3 regions of the Clostridium felsineum DSM 794 genome follow, and region 2 is predicted to be linked to each of the others. Evidence: riboswitches for the same ligand, from Rfam matches in the RefSeq annotation. Region 2 holds a riboswitch; each other region holds the start of a gene.
What was found. A riboswitch is a leader RNA that binds a small molecule or an ion and turns the genes downstream of it on or off. The one in region 2 is predicted to bind S-adenosylmethionine.
Positions count from the first base shown of each region.

Region 1 (7,656 bases), 1.3 Mb from region 2:
TTTTAAAAGGTAGTAAGATTTACACTTTAAATATGGGAACCATGGTAGCTGGAACAAAATATAGAGGTGACTTTGAAGAAAGAATAAAAAATGTACTCAATGAAATATCGAAATCTTCAAAACCGATAGTCTATATTGATGAAATACACACAATTATAGGCGCTGGCGCTGTATCAGGTGGAACTGTAGATGCAGCTAATATATTAAAGCCATACTTTACTGATGGTAAAATAAAATTTATAGGTTCAACTACTTATGATGAATACAAAAAAATATTTGATAAAGATAGAGCTTTATCCAGAAGATTTCAAAAAATAGATGTAGGTGAACCAAGCATTAACGAAACCTTTGATATTCTTATGGGTATAAAAACTAAATATGAAGAGTTTCACAATGTACACTATACTAATGCATCCCTTAAAGCAGCAGCTACTCTTTCTTCTAAATGCATAAATGATAGATTTTTGCCAGACAAGGCAATTGATGTAATTGATGAATGTGGAGCAGCAGCTGAAATGAATAGAAAGGGCGATGAGAAGGTATATATAAATGTACGTGATGTAGAGAATATAATATCTTCTATATCAGGTATACCAGTAAAAGATTTATCTAAAAATCAAATAGAGAAGCTTAAGAACTTAAAGAAAAATCTTAAAGGTAAAATTTTTGGTCAAGATAAAGCTTTAGAATCAATAGTTCAGTCTATTAAGAGATCAAGCGCTGGTTTTAATGATGAAGATAAACCTGTAGCAAGTTTTCTTTTCGTAGGTCCAACTGGTGTTGGTAAAACAGAAATATCAAAGCAGTTAGCAAAAGCTCTAAATATAAAGCTTATACGATTTGATATGAGTGAATACCAAGAAAAGCATACTGTTGCTAGGCTAATAGGTTCACCTCCAGGTTATGTAGGCTATGAAGAAGGGGGCCTTTTAACAGATGCAGTGAGAAAGAATCCGTACTGTGTTCTTCTCTTAGACGAAATTGAAAAAGCTCATTCTGATATCTTAAATGTACTTCTTCAAGTTATGGATTACGCAACTCTTACTGATAACAGTGGAAAAAAAGCTGATTTTAGAAATATTATATTAATAATGACCTCTAATGCGGGTGCTTCAGAAATAGGTAAAAATAAAGTTGGTTTTGGAAATAGAGTTGTAGGAGAAGATAATATAGATAAAGAAGTTTCTAAGATATTTTCTCCTGAGTTTAGAAATAGACTTGATGATATAATAATTTTTAATAAAATGGATGAAGATATGGCAGTTCGTGTGGTTAAAAAATCCATAGACGAATTCCAAAAGAAGCTAAGTAAAAAGCATATAAAAATTAAAGTCACAGATGAGTGTGCTAAATGGATTGCAGCTAAAGGCTTAACTTCTAATTATGGTGCGAGAGAAATTTTAAGAATCATACAAGAAAAAATCAAGCCTTACTTTGTAGATGAAGTTCTTTTTGGAAATCTAACAAAGGGCGGAGAAACAGTAATTGATGTAAAAAATGATGCTATAAAATTTCATAATGTAGGTAAATAATGTCTTTTGAATGTTGACAATATATAAAAATTGTACTATAGTATAACTGTTATTTAATGAAAATTATATACGTATTATTTCTTATCAAGAAGGCGGAGGGACTGGCCCAATGAAACCTGACAACCGGCAAATGTACGGTGTTAATTCCTGCAAAACTTATTTAGTTTTGAAAGATAAGAAAACAGTTTATTAATAATAAATTAATTTGTGATTAATAATCCGTTTTTCTTATGAAAGGCGGATTTTTTATATTAAAATTTATTAAGACTAGGACGGTGAACTAAATGCCTATAAAAATACCTGATAATCTTCCAGCAGCAAAAACCTTAAATGAAGAAAATATATTTTTTATGCATGAGAATAGGGCATACCATCAAGATATAAGACCACTTAACATTCTTATAGTGAATTTGATGCCCACTAAAATAATTACAGAGACACAAATATTAAGACTTATTGGAAACTCGCCCATTCAGGTTAATCCAACTTTCATTCATACGCAAACACATAAATCTCAAAACACTTCAGAGGAACATCTGATTAAATTTTATGAAACTTTTGAAGATATTAAAAATTACAAGTTTGATGGTATGATAGTAACTGGTGCTCCTGTTGAAACACTTACTTTTGAAGAAGTAGATTACTGGGATGAACTATGCAAGATTTTTGATTGGTCAGTTACTAATGTAACCTCAACCATACATATATGTTGGGGTGCACAGGCAGGTCTGTATCATCATTATAAAATACCTAAACATAGACTTAATGAAAAAATATTTGGAGTATTTGAGCATCACCTTAATGAAAAAAATATAAAATTAACAAGAGGATTTGATGAGAAATTTTATGCTCCACATTCAAGACATACTTATGTAAAAAAAGAGGATATAGAGAATAATCCTAATATAAGAATTTTAGCTGAATCTGATGAGGCTGGAGCATATATAGTTGCATCTAAAAACGGCAAAAATATCTTTGTAATGGGACATGCTGAATATGATAGTGACACCTTGAATCAGGAATATCTTCGTGATAAAAATCAAGGTATGGATATAAAGCTCCCTAAGAATTATTTTAAAGATGATGATCCAGAGAAGGGACCTATGGTTACCTGGAGAGGTCATGCTAATCTTTTATTTTCTAACTGGCTTAATTACTATGTATATCAAGAAACTCCGTTTGAACTTTAGAAAAGCTATAAAATTCATCTAGTACAATTGTTTGTAGAGATTTTTGATAAAAAATGAGAAATGTTGTTTTTAAGACATAAGCAATAGGGGTAAGGAATTCTCATGTGTTTTAAGAAAAAATAATAATGAATTTAAAGATATAAGCATTACTGAGAGGTAGTGCTTATTTTTATCGTATTATAAATATTTTAATTTAGTATAAATACATAATTGCAAAAGTATATATCGACATAAATAGCATGTGCCAAGCAAACTTTGATAGTATAAGATATTCACTAATGGTGACATAGTAATTATAAGTGATAAAAATAATACTCAATCTGCATATAGAATTTAGACAAACTTACTGTCGAACAGATTTATTATATATCAGCATATTAGCAATGAATCTTGTGTAGCAATATACATGAATATTTTGTTTGTAAATTATGTTTATATAAATAAAATTCACCCAAATTAGTATTTATTAAGTATATATATGATAATTATTGTAAATATGTTAAAAATATGGTATTATTATATTAACTTATTATAGCGAATTAAGAAGAATAATTGTATTAAAATGAAATTCATCAAAATTAACTATTCCAACAAATTATCTTGAGTTTAATTCACAAAGTGATTTTATAAGTGTATTAAAAAATATACAGGACTCACGCCTAAACAATATAGCAAAATTATTATCGTTTAGATTGGACATTAGATGCTTAAAGATAAAACATTTTTTATTCCACTTATCCTTCATTGTGAAACGCTTTTATGTTATGCCATTAGGATACACTTGATTAAATAGCATGTATATTCTTTAGATAGACTATTTATAACGCATAAAATGGATATTATATTGTTATCGAGTGGTCCTAATTTGCATATATCCCTAATCAATCCTGTTTAGATTGTTTTTAAAGTAAGGTGGTGGTAATTTCAGGTCTAATATTATTTTGTGGAATTAAAAAAATAAGGAGGATTATATGTTATGAAAAAAAAGCTATTAAGTTTAGTATTAATTTTTTCAATGATAATTTCATTAGCATATTGTGATTTTTTACCAAATAATAAAACTGTAAACGCCATGACTTCAGATCCTGTGGTATTAAGAGCTGAAAACTATTCGAATATGAGTGGTGTTCAAACAGAAACTTGCTCAGAAGGTGGTAAAGATGTTTCATATATTGATGCAGGAGATTGGATGTCATTTTATTCCGTGAATTTGCCAGTAACAGGACAATATACAGTGGAATATCGAGTTGCATCGTTAAATGGTGGAGGAGTAATAAGTTTAGAGAAATCTGGTGGAAATCCAGTTTATGGTACTGTTAATGTTCCTTCAACGGGCGGATGGCAAAATTGGCAAACTATTTCTCAAACTGTTACATTAAATGCAGGAGCTCAAGACATAGGAATAGGTGTACCAAAAGGGGGATACAACATTGAATGGATAAAATTCACCCCTGTTGGCGATACACCATCACCAGTAACATTAAGAACTGAAAATTATTCAAATATGAGTGGTGTTCAAACAGAAACTTGCTCAGAAGGTGGCAAAAATGTTTCATATATTGATGCAGGAGATTGGCTGGCATTTTATTCTGTAAATTTGCCAGTAACAGGACAATATACAGTAGAATATCGAGTTGCGTCACTAAATGGTGGAGGAGTAATAAGTTTAGAGAAATACGGCGGAAATCCAGTTTATGGTACTGTTAATGTTCCTTCAACGGGCGGATGGCAAAATTGGCAAACTATTTCTCAAACTGTTACATTAAATGCAGGGTCTCAAGACATAGGAATAGGCGTACCAAAGGGTGGATATAACATTGAATGGATAAAATTCACCCCAACTGGAAGTACACCAGTAACACCACCTACAGAAATATGGAATAACCCAGCTGTAGGCATAAATATCAATGGTCAGCAGGCCAATGGTTCAGTTTCAACAGTAAAATCTTCAAATTGGGATACCATAACAACTCCTTACTTGCCTGGAATGGCAATAGTAAACAATCTTTGGGGTATCGGAAAAAATGGAACTGGTTCTGGAAGCATATTTACTGAGAAAGTAAACAATAAAGATGCTTTTGGTTGGTCTTGGAATATGAATTCTACAAATAACAATGTAGTTTCCTATCAGGAAGTAGGCTGGGGCTGGTCTCCAAACTCCGGTGCTTGGTTTAATGGAGCAGTTCCTTTGCATCAAATTAGTGAAAATAAATCATATACAGTTGATTTTAATCTTAAACGTACTAACCGTAGTGGAGCATGGGATACAGCTTTCGATATATGGTCTTATCCTCAAACGCAACCTACAGGCGGATCAGGTGGATTCAAAGGCGGATATGAAATTATGGTATGGCTTGATCACGAAGTACAGGGTCCTTGGGGTAGTAATCCACAAGATGTTTATATCAATGGACACCATTTCAAGGTTTATGACAATGATGGAAGTTCAGGCTGGAGAGTTATTTCTTATATAAATCAAGATGCACCTATTAATGATGCTACAGGCTTTAGTCTTTCAAATTTTTGGAATGATGCTGCAACACGTTATAGTAGTGGAACTTCAAGTTCAGTAGGACTAACAAAAGATCACTATATAAATGCAATTGAGTTTGGAAGTGAATCTTGTGGTGGTCAGGGTATGCTAGAAGTTCAAAACTACAATATCAATATTGGACAATAAAACTTGCAAAAATAATATTAATTTAGTAGTTTAGCTTTTTCTAATGTGAAAATTTTAGCTGAATCTGATAAGCCTGAAACATATATAGTTGCATCAGAAAATGGCAAGAATATCTTTGTAATTAGACATGCAGAATATGATAGTGATACTTTCTGGCTTAATTATTATGTATATTAGAAAACTTCATTTTAGATTTAAGAGAATTAAGTTTTGCACAATTAAGAATGAGCATTGCTGAAGAGCAGTGCTTGTTTTCTATTTACTAAATAATGAGTAATGAAAAATGTACTTGCATATACTTTATTGAATCAGTAAGTTTTACAATGAAAAGGTAATTAAAGAAGGGAGAGGTATTATTTTGAATTTAAATATTATAGGAAACGGATTTGACCTTTATCATGGGTTACCAAGTAGTTACTTTTATTTTGGTTCGTATCTAATTGAAAATAATTCAAGTCTATATGATGAACTATCAGATATGTATGGATTTAAAAAAGGTATATATTATGGCTTTCCTGGTGATGATTTTTATTATTCAGTAGAAGGTTTTTTTTGGAAGGATTTCGAAACACATTTAGGTGAAATTAATGAATCTTGGGTAGAGGAAACACTTCAAGATGACTTGGGACTTGAGTATGATGATCCTCCTGTTGACTTAGAAATGTATCAGTATGATAATGCTAAAGAAATAAAGAAAGCTTTATCTTAATGGATAAAAAATGTTGTAGATAAAAAAGAAAACTATAATATCATTCGAGCTAAAATAAAAAAATATAAATTCAAAGTACCTTTGAGGAAAAATGACATATATTTATCATTTAACTATACACATACACTTGAGGAAATTTATAGAATTAATCAAGATCAAATTTTACATATTCATGGAGAAGCGCTAGAATATACGGAAAATACGTTGGTTATAGGACATGGTAATGGTATAAGGATTCAAGAAATAAAAAAAGATTTAGAAGAATATGAAAAAGATTATTTTGATCAAGCATCTTGTAATAGAGAAAATGAATTGAAATGTATCTTGCATAATTTAAGAGAATTACGTAAAGATGTAAATTTGTATATTAATAATTGTGATACTTTTTTAGATAAGAAAATAAAACATAAATGTATAGACACAATTAAAATTTATGGATTATCAATGGGAGAGGTCGATTTACCTTATTTGATAAACATAAGAAATAAATTTCTAAACGCAAAATGGAGTTTTTCATATTATTCACAAAATGACTTTTATAATGTAAAAGAAATTGCAAAAAAATATTTAAGTTTAGAAGATGGTCAATATGAACGATTTGAATTTTATAATAGATATTCGCATGATATTGAGTCTGAAATTGTAGCTTTGCATAAAATTAAACAATTTAAAAAAATATAAATATGATAATATTGAATGTGAGCATACTATATGTAATTAAGTCTGCAACTAAATAACAAATGATCCTAATTTATTTCTTGAAGTAGTGAACAAATTTTTGCATATATCCAAAAGTGGAATTACAACATAGAACAATTTATAAATATTATGTTGGAAATATAATTGTCACAAAGATGGCAAAACACTACTCAATTTAGTTTGAAAATCATGTGAATACAGGAGTATATAATATGAGTAAACTTATTGAACAGATGAAAGGTTATATTAAAGCATTTGAAGCCCTTAATAACACGGAAACCATGAAGGTACAGACTATGTAATTAAAAATAGCAGTAATGAATAGATTCTATTTTGTATAAATGATTAACATCTGATATTTTAAAAAACTGTAATATACTAATATTCTAAGAGTAAATTAAGAAAAAGTTTTTTAAAACTACAGGTGTTAACATATATTTTGAATCCAAAACTACAGGAGATACTATACTTTTTATTAATACAGGTATAGCAGATTCTTGTATGTGGGAAGGACCGTTTAATTTTATGGCAAACCATTTTAATGTTATTATATTTGATATTTCAGGTTATGGTTTAAGTGTATTCACTGGTGGGAGTTTTTTCTTATAATGATATTATTAATGAATTACTAAAATACCTAAATATAAATTATTGGGGCATCTTTTGGTGGGAAAATTGCTGTTGATTTTGTTTTTGCAAATAAAGATAAGTGTTTGAGTTTTTAGCATTAGCATCTCATGCACTTAGTGGCTAGCTATGAAGAGTCTAAGTATTTGCAGGACTATCAAACAATAGAAGAAAAAATGTTACAAGAGAAAAGTTTCTAAGAAGTTGCAAAGTGTAATT
Region 1 covers NZ_CP096980.1:2,430,300-2,437,955, forward strand. The annotation lists gene clpA (ATP-dependent Clp protease ATP-binding subunit ClpA) at 1-1,532, shown strand, start outside; SAM riboswitch class I at 1,611-1,712, shown strand; gene metA (homoserine O-acetyltransferase MetA) at 1,817-2,722, shown strand; gene CLFE_RS11480 (carbohydrate-binding protein) at 3,699-5,402, shown strand; partial or broken gene CLFE_RS11485 (homoserine O-acetyltransferase/O-succinyltransferase family protein) at 5,445-5,567, shown strand; partial or broken gene CLFE_RS24380 (AbiH family protein) at 5,761-6,792, shown strand.
Region 1: it holds a riboswitch for S-adenosylmethionine, as region 2 does, so the genes downstream of both, metA (homoserine O-acetyltransferase MetA) here and metK (methionine adenosyltransferase) in region 2, are expected to answer to the same signal.

Region 2 (7,656 bases):
TCATAAGTAGGGGTGGTCCCATTGTCATTGGAAGAATTACTACTGGAAATTCACTTCCTTGGCTTTTGTGAATGGTTACTGCATATGCAAGTTCTAATTCATCTAAATTAATTCTTTCATATGTAACTTCTTTTTCATCATCAAAAATAACTATAACATTATTATCTTCATCTATATCATTGACAACTCCTATATCTCCATTAAAAACTCCTTCTCCAGACTTTTCCCCTTCGCCTGTTATCCTATTCCACTTTAACATATAGTTATTCTTTATCTGCATAACTTTGTCTCCAACCCTAAAAATATTGTCACGAAATTTAATTTCAGGTTTATTTTTATGAGGTGGATTTATAATGCTCTGTAAATTAGTATTTAAATTTATTACCCCTGCACTACCTCTTTTCATGGGCGAAAGTACTTGTATGTCTCTTACAGCATTCCATTTCTTATTAAACTTAGGAAGCCTTTCATATACTAAACTAATTATAGTATTAGTTATACCTTCTGCATTATCTTCTTTTATAAAATAAAAATCCTTATCCTTCCTATTCAAAAGTGGCATTTCACCATTGTTAATTTTATGAGCATTTACTATAATCATACTCTCCTTAGATTGTCTAAATATATCTGCTAATCTAACAACTTTTACACATTTACTCTCAATTATATCTCTAAGAACATTTCCTGGTCCAACAGATGGAAGTTGATCTACATCTCCAACTATTATAACCCTAGTTCCCATACCTATTGATTTTAAAAGACTATTCATCAAGACAATATCAATCATTGATGCTTCATCTATTATTACAACATCACATTGAAGTGTACTGTCATTATTGTTATCTAGAAACACCTCATCTTCATAACCAATCTCCAGTAACCTATGAATAGTTTTAGCTTCCCTACCTGTTGATTCGGACATTCTTTTTGCGGCTCTTCCTGTCGGTGCAGCCATAAATACCTTCATGTTTAATTCTTCAAATATATACGTTATACATCTTATTATCGTTGTTTTTCCAGTTCCAGGACCTCCTGTTATAACTTCTATTCCGTTTAAAAACGCTCCCTCAATAGCTTCAATTTGAGATGGTGCAAACTTTATTCCATTTTCATTTTCAAATTGTTTTATTTTTTCATCTACATTTATATCTAGACTTTTATAACTGTCATAAGCAAGTGTTACTATTTTTCTTGTTATACCTATTTCACAATAATAATATTCCATAGTAAAAACGCAATTTTCGCCATTTATTATTTCCACTTTTATTCTTTGAGAAAGTGTACATTCATATACTGCTTTTTCTACTTCATCTTTTTTTACATTTAGTACTTCCATGCAATTTTTTATAAGCTTTTCCATTGGCATATATGTGTTACCTAACATACAAAATTCATTTATCACATAAGATACACCACTTTGAATTCTAAATGGAGAATTTCCTTCTATTCCAAGACTTCTAGCTATTTTATCTGCTGTTTTAAATCCTATTCCAGATATTTCTTCAACAAGTATATATGGATTTTGTTTCACTACTTCTATAGCCTTTGCTTTATAATGATTATATATTTTTACACATTGTTTGGGCGTCACTCCATAATTTTGAAGAAAAATCATTATATTTCTTACTTCTCTTTGTTCAGAATAAGTCTCATATATCTTATCTATTTTCTTTTTACCTATTCCCTCTATTTCACTTAATCTATATATATCATTATCTAATATTTCAAGCGTTTGTTCTCCAAATTTGTTTACTATTTTTTGGGCTGTTACTGGTCCTATTCCAGCAATAATTCCTGATGCTAGATATTTTTCTATACCTAATAAAGAATTGGGTAAAATTTCCTCACAACGTTCTATTTTAAACTGTTTTCCAAACTGAGGATGAACAATCCATTCTCCTGAAACCTTTAAAGATTGCCCTTCCATAACATAGGGTATACACCCAACTATTGTAATTTTATCCTCTTCTTTTGGCTTGGCATTAGCAACTACATACCCATTCTCTTCATTTTTAAACACAACAGTGTCGACAACACAATGAAGTTCTAACATACAGATTTCCCCTTACTTACAGTAATTTTTCAACAAACTATAGTTTTATTCTTCTTACTTTTAATTTAACTATAATAACCCTCATACGAAAAAGAGATACAACTATATATGTACCCCCTTCTACAATTTTATCTTTTTGTAAGATGCTTATTGCAAATGATTTCAGTTAGTTTTAAAGCTAATATAATACCTATATAAATTAAAACACAAAATATCTCAACACCAACTCTTTTTCCAGACCAAATATATAAAAAATTTAATATATGCAAGAAAGTTTTAAGTGCTAAAAATGTCAATCCAAAAGATATAACTACTATAAAAATCAAAACTTTTATCATGAAATTTTTCAAATTACAAATCATGTGCAAAAATCCACCTTCATATGGATTTTCCATAAACCTACCTTCTTTACCACGATAATTACTCTTATTATAATATCATAGTATGCACAAATTTAAAATATCATATTAAAACATTTTAACACAAGTATAATGGTATGTTAACATCTTTTTCAATTATTTAAATATACATAAAAAATATGCTACCTAAAGGCAGCATATTTTTTATATATATTTTTTTATTTCTTGGACTCTATCTAGATTCTCCCATGGTAATTCCACATCTAATCTTCCAAAATGTCCATAAGCTGCTACTTGTCTATATATAGGTCTCCTAAGTTCAAGATCCCTTATTATAGCTCCTGGTCTTAAATCAAATACTTTCTCTACTATTTCAACGATTTTACTTTCTGATATCTTACCTGTACCAAATGTATCAACTAATATAGATACTGGCTTTGCAACTCCTATTGCATAAGCAAGTTGTACCTCAAGTTTATCAGCAATTCCAGCTGCTACAAGATTTTTAGCTACCCATCTTGCTGCATAAGCTGCTGATCTATCAACTTTAGTTGGATCTTTTCCAGAAAATGCACCACCGCCGTGTCTACCATATCCGCCATACGTATCAACGATTATTTTTCTTCCTGTAAGTCCTGTATCACCTTGGGGACCTCCAACAACAAATCTTCCAGTAGGATTTATATAGTACTTTGTGTTTTGGTCTAAAAGTTCAGGAGATATAACTTTCTTTATTACTTCTTCTATCATATCTCTTTCAATTTGATCATGCTCAACCTCTGGACCATGCTGTGTAGATATTACAACAGCATCAATTCTTACTGGCTTATCATCTTCATATTCTACTGTAACTTGAGTTTTTCCATCTGGTCTTAAATAACTTAAGGTACCATCTTTTCTAACATCAGCTAATCTTTTAGATAATCTATGAGCTAGTGCTATAGGCATTGGCATATATTCTTTTGTTTCATTTGTTGCAAAACCAAACATCATACCTTGGTCTCCTGCACCAACAGCATCAATTTTATCCATTTCACCTTTTCTAGATTCTAAAGCTTCATCTACTCCCATAGCAATATCTGCAGATTGCTCATCAATTGATGTTACCACTGCGCATGTATCACAATCAAAACCATATTTAGCTCTAGTATAACCTATTTCCCTTAAAGTCTTTCTTACTATCTTAGGAATATCTACATAACAGTTTGTTGATATTTCTCCCATGACATTAACAATACCGGTAGTTACTGTAGTTTCACATGCAACTCTTCCATTAGGGTCTTTTTCTAGAATAGCATCTAAAACAGCATCTGATATTTGGTCACAAATTTTATCTGGATGGCCTTCTGTTACTGACTCTGATGTAAATAATTTTCTCATTATCTCCAATTCCTCCTCTAATTATAATATAAAAAATAATAAAAGCCTCTTCAATAAGAAGAGACTTGATTAACATTCTCTCTCTTATCTTGCAGAATATCTCTGCAGGAATTGGCACCTTTATGTTATTAAATAACATCGGTTGCCGGGCTTCATCGGGCCATTTCCCTCCACCTCTCTTGATAAGAGCCATATTTCAATTTTTTTAAACTAAATATAAAAATCCCAATACAACATCACAAAATTTTACATAAATACAATTTACATATTAATAATATATCACTTAGCAAATATAGTCAATACAAATTCTTAAAAAAAAAGACACTTAGTGTCTTTTTGGTGGAGGAACATGGATTCGAACCATGGAAAGCTGAGCTAACAGATTTACAGTCTGCCCCCTTTGGCCACTCGGGAATTCCTCCATATATGGTGCTGGCAGTAGGAATTGAACCCACAACCTACTGATTACAAGTCAGTTGCTCTACCAATTGAGCTATGCCAGCTTATTAAGTTTTGTATGGTGGGCATTACAGGGCTCGAACCTGTGACCCTCTGCTTGTAAGGCAGATGCTCTCCCAGCTGAGCTAAACGCCCATACATATAATGGTGGAGGAACATGGATTCGAACCATGGAAAGCTGAGCTAACAGATTTACAGTCTGCCCCCTTTGGCCACTCGGGAATTCCTCCACATGACTTGCAGGTGATGTTTTCACCGCATCAACAAGTAATAGTATACAGTGATAATCATTTAAAATCAATTCCCATTTTAGACCATTAAATATAAATATCATTGTATTATTCCATTTTTCTCTCAATTACTTCACTTTAATCATCTACTTTAATTTTATACAATATTGCTTTTAAAACTTATTGTGATAATAATATGCTTACCATCATATAAATTATCTAGGAGGTGATTCTGTTGAATAAAATAAAGACTTCTTACAATACACCAATGGCATACTATAAACTTTCGAATTTCTTAAAACACTATATTACTGATGATACAATAGTAGTATGTATAGGAACAGATCGCTGTATAGGTGATTGTCTTGGTCCCTTAGTTGGAACTATGCTGAAGGAAAAATTTTTTCCCTTAGATGTTTATGGTACAATTTCAGAACCTATACATGCTTTAAATATAGATAAAAAATTATATAAAATAAAGAATAATCATAAAAATTCAACAATAATAGGTATAGACGCTTGCTTAGGTGATACAGAAAACATAGGTGAAATTCAAGTAAGGGATTACGCTATTCATCCTGGAAAGGGTGTTGGAAAATCACTTCCTGATGTCGGTGAGGTCTCCATTGTTGGAATAGTAGATTCCTGCGAAAGTAGTGAATTATTCACTAATAGAAATATACGTTTAAATTTAGTCTTTGAAATGTCAAAAATTATAGTACAAACAATAATACATTCATACTACCTTTACCAAAACCTTCAAGATAATACTTTTCCCAATAATATGCCTAACTTCAAATAAAACATGAGAAAATATATAAATTATAATTTTATTTAATAAAAAATTGAAAGTGCAATATGCCCTTTCAATTTTTTATTGATATTTACTTTTAAAGTTATAAATATATAATTAACACTAATTAGATTTATTTTATAAGACTTAAATCTAAATCATCACTATTCATATCTAATTTATCTATATATTCAAGTGATTTTCCTGTTCCTAATGCAACACATGATACAGGATCTTCTGCAACATATACAGGTACCTGAGTTATATCTTGAATAAATTTATCAAGACCATTTAACAGAGCACCTCCGCCTGTCATCATTATACCCTTATCAGATACATCTGCTGCTAACTCTGGAGGTGTTTTCTCAAGAACAGCATGTGCACATTCTGCAATTGAACTTACAGCCTCTCTAAGAGCTTCTCTCATTTCCGAAGAAGATACCTCAACATTTTTAGGAAGACCTGTAACCAAATCTCTTCCTCTTATTTCCATAGTCTCTTCTATTTCTTTTTTATAAGCCGAACCTATATTTATCTTTAAATCCTCAGCTGTTCTTTCTCCGATCATTAATTTGTGTTTTTTTCGTATATATTTTATTATAGATTCGTCAAATGTATCTCCAGCTACTTTTATAGAACTTCTTACCACCATACCGCCTAATGAAATTACAGCTATATCAGTAGTTCCTCCTCCTATATCTATAACCATATTTCCGCTTGCTTTAGAAATATCAAGTCCAGCTCCAATAGCTGCTGCTAATGGTTCCTCTATTAAACTAACTTTCTTAGCTCCAGCATTTTTTGCAGCATCTTTTACTGCTCTCTTTTCAACTCCTGTAGCTTCACAAGGGACACATATTATAATCTTAGGCTGAGATACTCTTCTTTTACCGCAAGCTTTTCTTATAAAGTGTTTGAGCATTTTCTCAGTCACATCATAATCAGAAATCACACCATTTCTTAATGGACGTATTGCAGTAATATTGCCAGGCGTTCTACCTATCATTTGCCTTGCTTCTTCTCCAACAGCTAAAACTTCATTATTAGTACGGTTTATTGCTACAACAGATGGTTCTTTTAAAATTACACCTTTACCTTTTAAATAAACCAAAACTGTAGCAGTTCCTAGGTCTATTCCCATATCATTTCCTATACCAAAAAACATTCCTTTATTCACTCCATCTCATACGTTTATTTCTACGCTTTAAATACAGATATATTTTAAAATCTCAATTTAATTTACTTTTTTAATTAAAATCAAATAATATATCTTGTAGTGTAATATCAGAAATATATTTATATATCTCCTATATTATTATAAACGGAATGTTTTTAACCTTCAATAGCTTTATACTTCATTTTGGTTGCTTTTCCTCCTCTTATATGCCTTTCCGCCTTATTTAACTCAAGCACACCTTTAGCAAGCTCAGCAATTTGAGGATTTATTTGAGGTAATCTTTCTGTCATATCTTTGTGTATTGTACTCTTGCTAACACCAAAAACTTTAGCTGTTTTTCGAATAGTAGCCTTAGATTCAATTATATATTTCGCAACTTCCATAACTCTTTCTTCAATGTAATCTTTCAAAGTTGCTACCTCCTTAACCCTTCTACTTAATAAATATGCATTAATGTCTTCATAAATTACTTTGAGTATTTTCAAAATAATTTATAAGATTTTAATGAACTAGAATTTTTTCAGGATCTACAGCTAAATAAGTTCCATCCTTTTGCTTTTGGTCAATTTCAAAATACAAGCAGCTTGAATCTGTTATTAACTTATTACTGTAATTACTGTCACCTATTTTACCTATGGTTTGACCTTGTTTAACATTATCATTTGGCTTAATTGATATACTTTTTTCATCCAAATTATCATATACTGTAGTATATCCTGTTTGATCATTTACAATTGTTACTTTACCATTATCAACATTCTTCACTACTCCATCGCAAGTAGCTAAAACATTTAATTCTTTACTAGGAGATATATATTCTCCTGGTATATTAGTGTACTTTCCATTTTTAGCATACCAAGTATCAAATTTCACAACTATATTACCGTTCTTAAGTGGATCCAAAAAAGTACTTTTTACAACGTTATTAGCTGCTGCTGGTGCTGTAGGTTGTGTATCTTTTTTCATTAGGTTTTGATTTACTTGCTTTGCATTTTCTATCTTTTCTTTTGCTGCATTTCCTTTATCTGTTGTTTTTGATACTTCATTTTTACTTTGTGTAACGTTCTTTTGTTTAGGTTGATTCATAGAAACACTTTTAGTATTATTCTTTATATTCATATATATGCTGACTGCACCTATAATACATAAGCAACAAAATAATACTATGTAAAAAGCATTTCTTTTGAGAAAATTAATCACCCTAT
Region 2 covers NZ_CP096980.1:1,091,669-1,099,324, reverse strand. The annotation lists gene recD2 (SF1B family DNA helicase RecD2) at 1-2,053, opposite strand, end outside; gene CLFE_RS05315 (hypothetical protein) at 2,182-2,448, opposite strand; gene metK (methionine adenosyltransferase) at 2,617-3,792, opposite strand; SAM riboswitch class I at 3,874-3,981, opposite strand; tRNA gene CLFE_RS05305 (tRNA-Tyr) at 4,130-4,214, opposite strand; tRNA gene CLFE_RS05300 (tRNA-Thr) at 4,220-4,295, opposite strand; tRNA gene CLFE_RS05295 (tRNA-Val) at 4,311-4,386, opposite strand; tRNA gene CLFE_RS05290 (tRNA-Tyr) at 4,397-4,481, opposite strand; gene yyaC (spore protease YyaC) at 4,717-5,283, shown strand; gene CLFE_RS05280 (rod shape-determining protein) at 5,408-6,439, opposite strand; gene spoIIID (sporulation transcriptional regulator SpoIIID) at 6,607-6,861, opposite strand; gene CLFE_RS05270 (M23 family metallopeptidase) at 6,953-7,656, opposite strand, start outside.

Region 3 (7,656 bases), 160 kb from region 2:
TGATATGACTATTACCATTATTCCTGCTAAAGCAAATCTATATCCTGCAAATACAAATTCACTAGGTACATCATTTGCCTTTATACAAAATAGCTTGTACCCTATTTTTACTCCTGGATAAGCACTTCCCCAAAGAAAACAACATATTGTGGCAAATATCACAACAAGTTTTTTATCGGTAAAAATATTTTTAGAATTCATTTTTTAGCACCCTTTCATTTTCTCACTAAAAAATCGCTAAAGATGACACATCTTCAGCGACTTTTATAGATGTCATTATATATTATATAATAACATAATTACATATATATTCAATTATGCTTGTTCAAGAGCTTGATTCAAATCCCATATTAAATCATCTGCGTCCTCTACTCCAATTGATAATCTTATCATGTCTGGAGTTACACCTGCTGCTCTTTGTTCTTCTTCATTAAGTTCAGCATGTGTTGTGCTTGAAGGATGTATAACAAGTGACTTTGCATCTGCAACATTTGCTAGAAGAGAGAATAATTTAACACTGTTTATGAATTTCTTTCCTGCTTCAAGTCCTCCCTTTATTCCAAAAGTAAATATTGAACCCGCTCCTTTTGGAAGATATTTTTTAGATAATTCTCTATATGGACTTTCCTCTAATTCGGGGTAGTTTATCCATGAAACCTTTGGATGATTTTTTAGAAATTCAACTACTTTTCTTGTATTCTCAACATGCTTTTGAACTCTAAGTGAAAGTGATTCTAGCCCTTGTAGAAAATAGAATGCACTTTGTGGACTAAGTGTTGCTCCTGTATTTCTTAAAAGTTGAACTCTTGCTTTTAATGCAAATGCAGGTGCACCCAAATCAGCATATACAAGTCCATTATAGCTCTTATCTGGTGTTGTAAAATCAGGGAACTTACCGCTAGCTCTCCAATCAAATTTACCACCATCAACTATAATTCCACCTATTGTAGTTCCGTGTCCTCCAATAAATTTTGTTGCTGAATGTACAACTACATCTGCTCCAAATTCTATCGGTCTTATAAGATATGGTGTACCAAAAGTATTATCTATTATAAGTGGTATTTTATTTTCATGTGCTATTTTAGCTACAGCTTCTATATCAAAAACATTTATTCTTGGATTTCCAATAGTTTCTCCATATACAGCTTTCGTTTTATCATTTATTGCTTTTCTTATATTTTCAGGATTATCTGGATCTACAAATACAACTTTTATTCCAAGCTTCTTAAGAGTAACCCCAAATAATTCATATGTTCCACCGTATAAAGTACTTGCTGCGACAATTTCATCTCCAGCACTTGCTACATTTAAAATTGCATAAGTAATTGCTGCAAGTCCTGATGCCGTTGCAAGACCAGCAACTCCGCCCTCAAGAGCTGCTACTCTATTCTCAAATACATCAGTAGTTGGATTCATTATTCTTGAATATACATTTCCAGGTTCCTTTAATTGAAATAAATTTGCTGCGTGATCAGCATTTTTAAATACATATGATGTAGTTTGATAAATAGGTACTGCCCTTGATCCTGTTGTAGGGTCAGCTACTTGACCTGCATGAACCTGTAGTGTTTCAAAACCAAATTTTCTTTCTTCACTCATTTTGAAAATCCCCTTTTTATTTATATTTTCTGTTCTTACTACTAAAAATGTATAAAATTAAATCCCCTTCATAATTGAAGAGGATTTTTATTAACTAAAAAATTTTATAATCCTCTTATCTCTCAAAATTAACTTTGCAGGAATTAACACCATGCATTCAAATGAAAAATGCTGGTTGTTGGGTTTCATAGGGCCAGTCCCTCCACCTCTCTTGATAAGACTTTATCATAACCATATTTAATTTTCCTAGTATTCATATATGAATTACTCAATTCATTTTATGTTTAAATTATATCATGTTATTTCCACCTGTCAATAGATTTTTACAATAAAAAAAAATTATTATAAAAATTCAAAATATTTTGTCCATAGAGAACTGTAACCATTGAAGCAATGGCTATAAATGGAACAAATGCCACATAATCTGTTTTGCTTTTTAACTTTAATAACATCAAAATCATTGATACAGCACCTGCAAGAATAATTGTCATAAATAACATAAGCATGCTAAATTTCATTCCCAAAAATAGACCACACATAAATATAACTTCTGCATCTCCCATACCAAAAACAGTTTTCTTAATAAATGCCTTACCAGCAAAATTTATTAAAACAATTATTCCTGAATATAAAATTGCTGCGAACAAATATTCATGTATACTATTTTTATAAAACAAATTTATTACCATAAAAATCACACCCACTAATATGCCAGGTAAAGTTGTACACAAATACACAACTTGTGTATCAAAATCTATTACTGAAATAATAAACAGCACTGAAAACAAAGCTATATACTTTAATGTTATTAAATTATATCCATATTTTAAATACAGCATTAAAAAAATAGTACCACATAAAATTTCAAAACCAAAATACCTAAATCCTATTTTTTCATTGCAATATCTACATCTGCCTTTTATTATAATATAACTTAATATAGGCATCATATCATACCATTTAAGTTTTTTTCCACATTTAGTACAATGAGATGGAGGATATATAATAGATTCCCCCTTTGGTATTCTTATTGTACATACATTTAAAAAACTTCCAATTATTATTCCTATAACAAATATTATAATAGTCATTTAGCTCTACTGTATCTTTGCCTTATTTTATCTATAATCTTATAATACTCGTTTATTTCTTCATTAAGTATTAAACTATCCTCTAACACTGTTTTATCTGTTAATCTAGTATCTTTAAAGTTTATCTCGTTGTATAACTTACTCCTTAAATTTTCTATACTTTCTAGTAATTTATTTACATTTTTCACATTAAACACCTCCAATGTTATTATTAACATTAGAGGTGTTTTATATTCATTTTTATCTTTATATTTCTTTTACCATGTGCTACCTTTTATTGTATTGGTGCCATAAGTATTCTTCCTGTTCCACGATAAACATTCACTAAGCCTTCACCTGAAACCGCTGAACCAATCAAACTTTTACTTGATTTTTCAACTCTAAACTCTAATGAATCTGACCAAGCAATTGCATAGTTTCCATCAATTCTAACTTCATCTTTTTCAAGTACAAATTCTATAAGCTCATCTCTAGGAACAGGACTCTCTAATACAGCAATTCCCTCACCTTTAAGACATAAATTAAATAAACCTTCTTTACCTAGCATTGCTGAAGAAAGATTAGTTCTCGCTACAACATTTTGCTTTACTCTTGATTCACAAGCAAGAAAAAGTCCGTCATCTATTACCATTCCACCCCAATCAGAAACATCTTCAAGTAAAATATGTCTATATGTAGGTTCTAACATCAATAAACCATTTCCTTGATATTTAGGTTTAATTGCAGATTCTTTTGTTACTTTGGATGATAGAGCCTTACCGAAGAAATCGCCTATTCCTTTAACATCTGCAGCCATACTAACATTTCCTGAAGTCCATTGCATAGCTCCTGCACTTATTGTATAAGCATTGCCATTCAATTCTATCAACACTTGTCTCTTTCTAATGTTCATTTCAGAAGCAAAATATGCAGCCATAGCCCCTGCAGCATTTACACTCAAATCCTTTTTATACTCAAGAACTTTTACATCTCCTTTAGTCTCTACTACTTCTATATTTTTATTTTCAAAAAGATTCTTACATTTTACCATCTATACTCTCCTTTTAATTTATACATTTTACTATTTTAATTTTTCTCTAACAGAATTTAATTTTTGTTCCATAGATGCCTTCTTATCTCTTCTATCATCTATACTTATAGATGTAATAACTCTTTCTGCTCCATTTTTAAAAGGAATTTCATGCATTTTTCTTATAACTTTAATTATTGTATCTAATTCTCCCTCAAATATTGTACACATTGGAGTTAATTGATATTTTATTTCTTTTTCGTCTTTAAGTATATTTTCACATGCTGCCACATAGCTACTTAAACTAGTTGAACCTGTACCTACAGGTATTATTGTTGCTTGTGCAATAGCCAAAATAATCACCCCTACTTCTTAAAAATTTCACTATAATATATTCATATCTCTACTCACATGGTTTAAAACTTCACAGCCTGTTTCCGTTACAACTACTAAATCCTCTATTCTAACTCCATACTTTTCAGGAATATATATACCTGGTTCTATTGAAAATACCATTCCAACTTGTGCCTTTATATCCGAGTTACCTCCTACAGAAGGAAATTCATGATCTTCTATACCAATGTTATGACCTGTTCTATGTGTAAAGTACTCGCCATAACCTTCTTTTTCTATTACCTCTCTAGTAATTTTATCTATATCACTTAATTTAACACCAGGTTTTACTGCATTTTTTCCTGCCTCATTAGCTCTCTTTACTATATCATAAATCTTTTTTGCTTCTTCACATGGTTCTTTATAGAAAAAAGTTCTTGTCATATCAGAACAATAGTTATTATACACTCCTCCCATATCTATAACTATAGAATCTCCTTCTTTTAACTTAGTATCATCCGGCATATGGTGTGGATCTGCTCCATTCTTACCATAACTACAAATAGTTTCAAAAGAAAGCTTCTCTATTCCATTCTTTTGAAAGATTTCTTGTATTACTTTTGCCATTTCTTTTTCTGTTTTACTTTCTTCAATATATTTTATTAGTTCTTCCATAACCTTATCATTTATTTTTGAAGACTCTCTTAAAACTTTTATTTCCTCTTCATCTTTTATCATTCTTACCTCATCTATAATTGGTGAGGAATTAATAAATTTCATATTAGAATTTTCCATAAGTTCTATTAAAAAATGTGCTGGCCAATTCTTATCTATTCCAAGTGTACTATCCTCATTAATTATTTTTAAAAGAATAGGAATAGGCTCCTCACTATCATCATAAGTTACAATTTCATTATTTCCTAATCCTTTACTATTCTTAAAAAGACTATTAATAATGAATGTAACCTTCCCGCTAACATTTATATACATTGCCATTAACCTCTCACCTGGATCAATTAAAGCTCCTGATAGGTAAAATACACTGGAAGGTGATGTCACTATTATTTGACTTAAGTTATGCTTTTTCATATTATCTATTACTCTTTTTATTCTACTATTCATATTCTTCACTCCTTACTTATAATTTACTATTCCTAAGAATATAGTCAAGCCTTTATTATTTTTATAATGATAAAAAACCAAGTAATAAATTCAAAAATCTATTGCTTAGTTTTTCTATTTTACATTACTAGTTTTTAAAAATCAAATTAATCCTATGGACATTTTAACATCCCGAATATACTTTTCCCTTTGAAAATATAGCTTTTCTGCTTCTTCTAAACTTATCTCTTTAAAACTGATTTTAGCCTTTGGCTTCATTTGAGCTATTTTGTACAAATCCACCTGCACTACTTGAGCTATTTTAGGATAACCTCCTGTAGTTTGTCTATCTGCTAAAAGAATTATAGGATTTCCGTCACGTGGTACCTGCACCGCACCTAATGAGATAGCTTCTGAAAGCATTTCGAACTCCTTTTTCAAGCTTAATTTTTTTCCTATAAGTCTGTACCCCATTCGATCTGAACTTGGTGTTACTTCAAAGTCAGAAGCAAAAAAATCCTCTCTGCTTTTCTTGTTAAAAAGATCAAATTGTACTCCACGAACCACCCTTAATTCATTGGACAACTTTTCCTTTTTCACATACCAAGAAGCTATCTTAAAATTATTATTATCTTTTAAACCTCTAATAATTCTAAAAGCAACTTTACTTTTTTCTTTATTTATATTAATTATATCTCCATTTTTTAACGCTCTACCCTTAAAACCACCTATACCTCCTCTAAGATAAGTACTTTTGCTTTCTAAAACCTTTTTTACATCCATTCCTCCTGCAAAAGCAATATAACTTCTACATCCAGATTTTACAGTCCCAAACTTTAAAATACTATCTTTTTTCAAATATATTGGTCTATACATTGATACTGGTTCATTATCTAAGGTTGGTGATAAATCTCCTCCTGTTATTGCTAAAAGTGTGCCCTTTTCTAACCTAAGCTGAGGTCCCATTAACGTAACCTCTATTACCCCTTCATTTTCGTCATTTCCAACTAAAATATTTGAAAGTCTCATTGCATAAGTATCCATCGCACCACTTACAAGTATTCCTTGATTCTGAAAACCATACCTGCCAATATCCTGTACAGTAGTAAGTAATCCTGGTTTTAAAACTTCTATTTTCATTACTCAACTACCTGCCTTTCGTATTCATCCTCGCTAATTGGTACAAATTCAACTAAATCACCTGCTCTAAGAAAGCTTGGATTTTTATCATTTGGTCTAAAAAGCTCTATTGGAGTTCTCCCTATAATGTTCCAACCTCCTGGAGTACTTATGGAATAAACTCCAGTCTGAACTCCACCTATTGCTACTGACCCTTTGGGAACAGCAGTGCGTGGTGTTTCTTTTCTTGGAACCGCAATTCTTTCATCCATTCCACCTAGATAAGGATATCCTGGGGCAAAACCTATCATATGTACCAAATACTTTCCACTAGCATGTACCCTTATAAATTCTTCTTTTGACATATTAGAGTACTGAGCTGAATACTCTAAATCCGGTCCAAATTTTCCTCCATAGCATACTGGAAGGCTTACAACTCTAGGCTCCTTCATATTTGAAAAATCTAGTTTCTTTACTATACCCTGAAGAATTGTTTTTACTGTTTCATAAGCAGGTCTATGATATAAATTCTTTTTTACAATTACAGGATCATAAATCACCATAACATTAGTGTAGGCAGGTATATACTCTATCATTCCCATAAATGGATTTGCATCAAGATAATCACATAAAGTTTTGATTTTTTTTTGAGTTACAGCATCTATTCCTCCTTCAAATTCAAGCATTATAGATACTTCATTTATAGAAAAAATTTTAACATTATTTTTCATTTTTCAACTTCTCCATCTCAAAACTCTTTATATCTATATTACTTTTTTTAATGGCCTTACTTATTTTGTCTGCAAATTCAAGTGCGTGAGTACCATCTCCATGAATACAAATTGTGTCTGCTTTTATTTCTATATCCTCACTTTGATCGGACATAACCTTTCCTTCTTTTATCATCCTTATAACCCTATTGACAGCTTTTTCAGTATCTGTAATAACAGCATCTTTCTCTCCTCTTGGAGTTAATGAGCCATCTACCCTATAATTTCTATCTGCAAAAACTTCACTTGCTGTTCTTAAGCCTAACTTTTTTCCAGCTTTAATTAATTCACTCTGATAAGGTCCAAATAAAATAAGCTCTGGCTCAATTTTATATACTGCCTCGGCTATAGCTTCAGCTAACTTTTCATCACGTGCTGCCATGTTATATAAAGCTCCATGTGTTTTTACATGTTGTAGTCTTCCTCCCTCTGCCTTTACAAACGCAGATAAAGCTCCTACTTGATAAACTACCATATTATATGTTTCTTCCCTGGTTATTTTAATATTTCTTCTACCAAAACCTATTAAGTCTGGAAGACCAGGGTGTGCCCCTATACTAACATTATTTAAAAGTGCTAATTTCACTGTATTATTCATTACATTAGGATCTCCTGCATGAAATCCGCAAGCAAT
Region 3 covers NZ_CP096980.1:1,256,145-1,263,800, reverse strand. The annotation lists gene CLFE_RS05890 (DMT family transporter) at 1-201, opposite strand, end outside; gene CLFE_RS05885 (O-acetylhomoserine aminocarboxypropyltransferase/cysteine synthase family protein) at 316-1,599, opposite strand; SAM riboswitch class I at 1,712-1,820, opposite strand; gene CLFE_RS05880 (prepilin peptidase) at 1,923-2,690, opposite strand; gene CLFE_RS05875 (Spo0E family sporulation regulatory protein-aspartic acid phosphatase) at 2,687-2,878, opposite strand; gene CLFE_RS05870 (AIM24 family protein) at 2,965-3,720, opposite strand; gene CLFE_RS05865 (MTH1187 family thiamine-binding protein) at 3,751-4,053, opposite strand; gene CLFE_RS05860 (M24 family metallopeptidase) at 4,084-5,154, opposite strand; gene CLFE_RS05855 (5-oxoprolinase subunit C family protein) at 5,296-6,273, opposite strand; gene pxpB (5-oxoprolinase subunit PxpB) at 6,273-6,983, opposite strand; gene CLFE_RS05845 (LamB/YcsF family protein) at 6,973-7,656, opposite strand, start outside.
Region 3: it holds a riboswitch for S-adenosylmethionine, as region 2 does, so the genes downstream of both, CLFE_RS05885 (O-acetylhomoserine aminocarboxypropyltransferase/cysteine synthase family protein) here and metK (methionine adenosyltransferase) in region 2, are expected to answer to the same signal.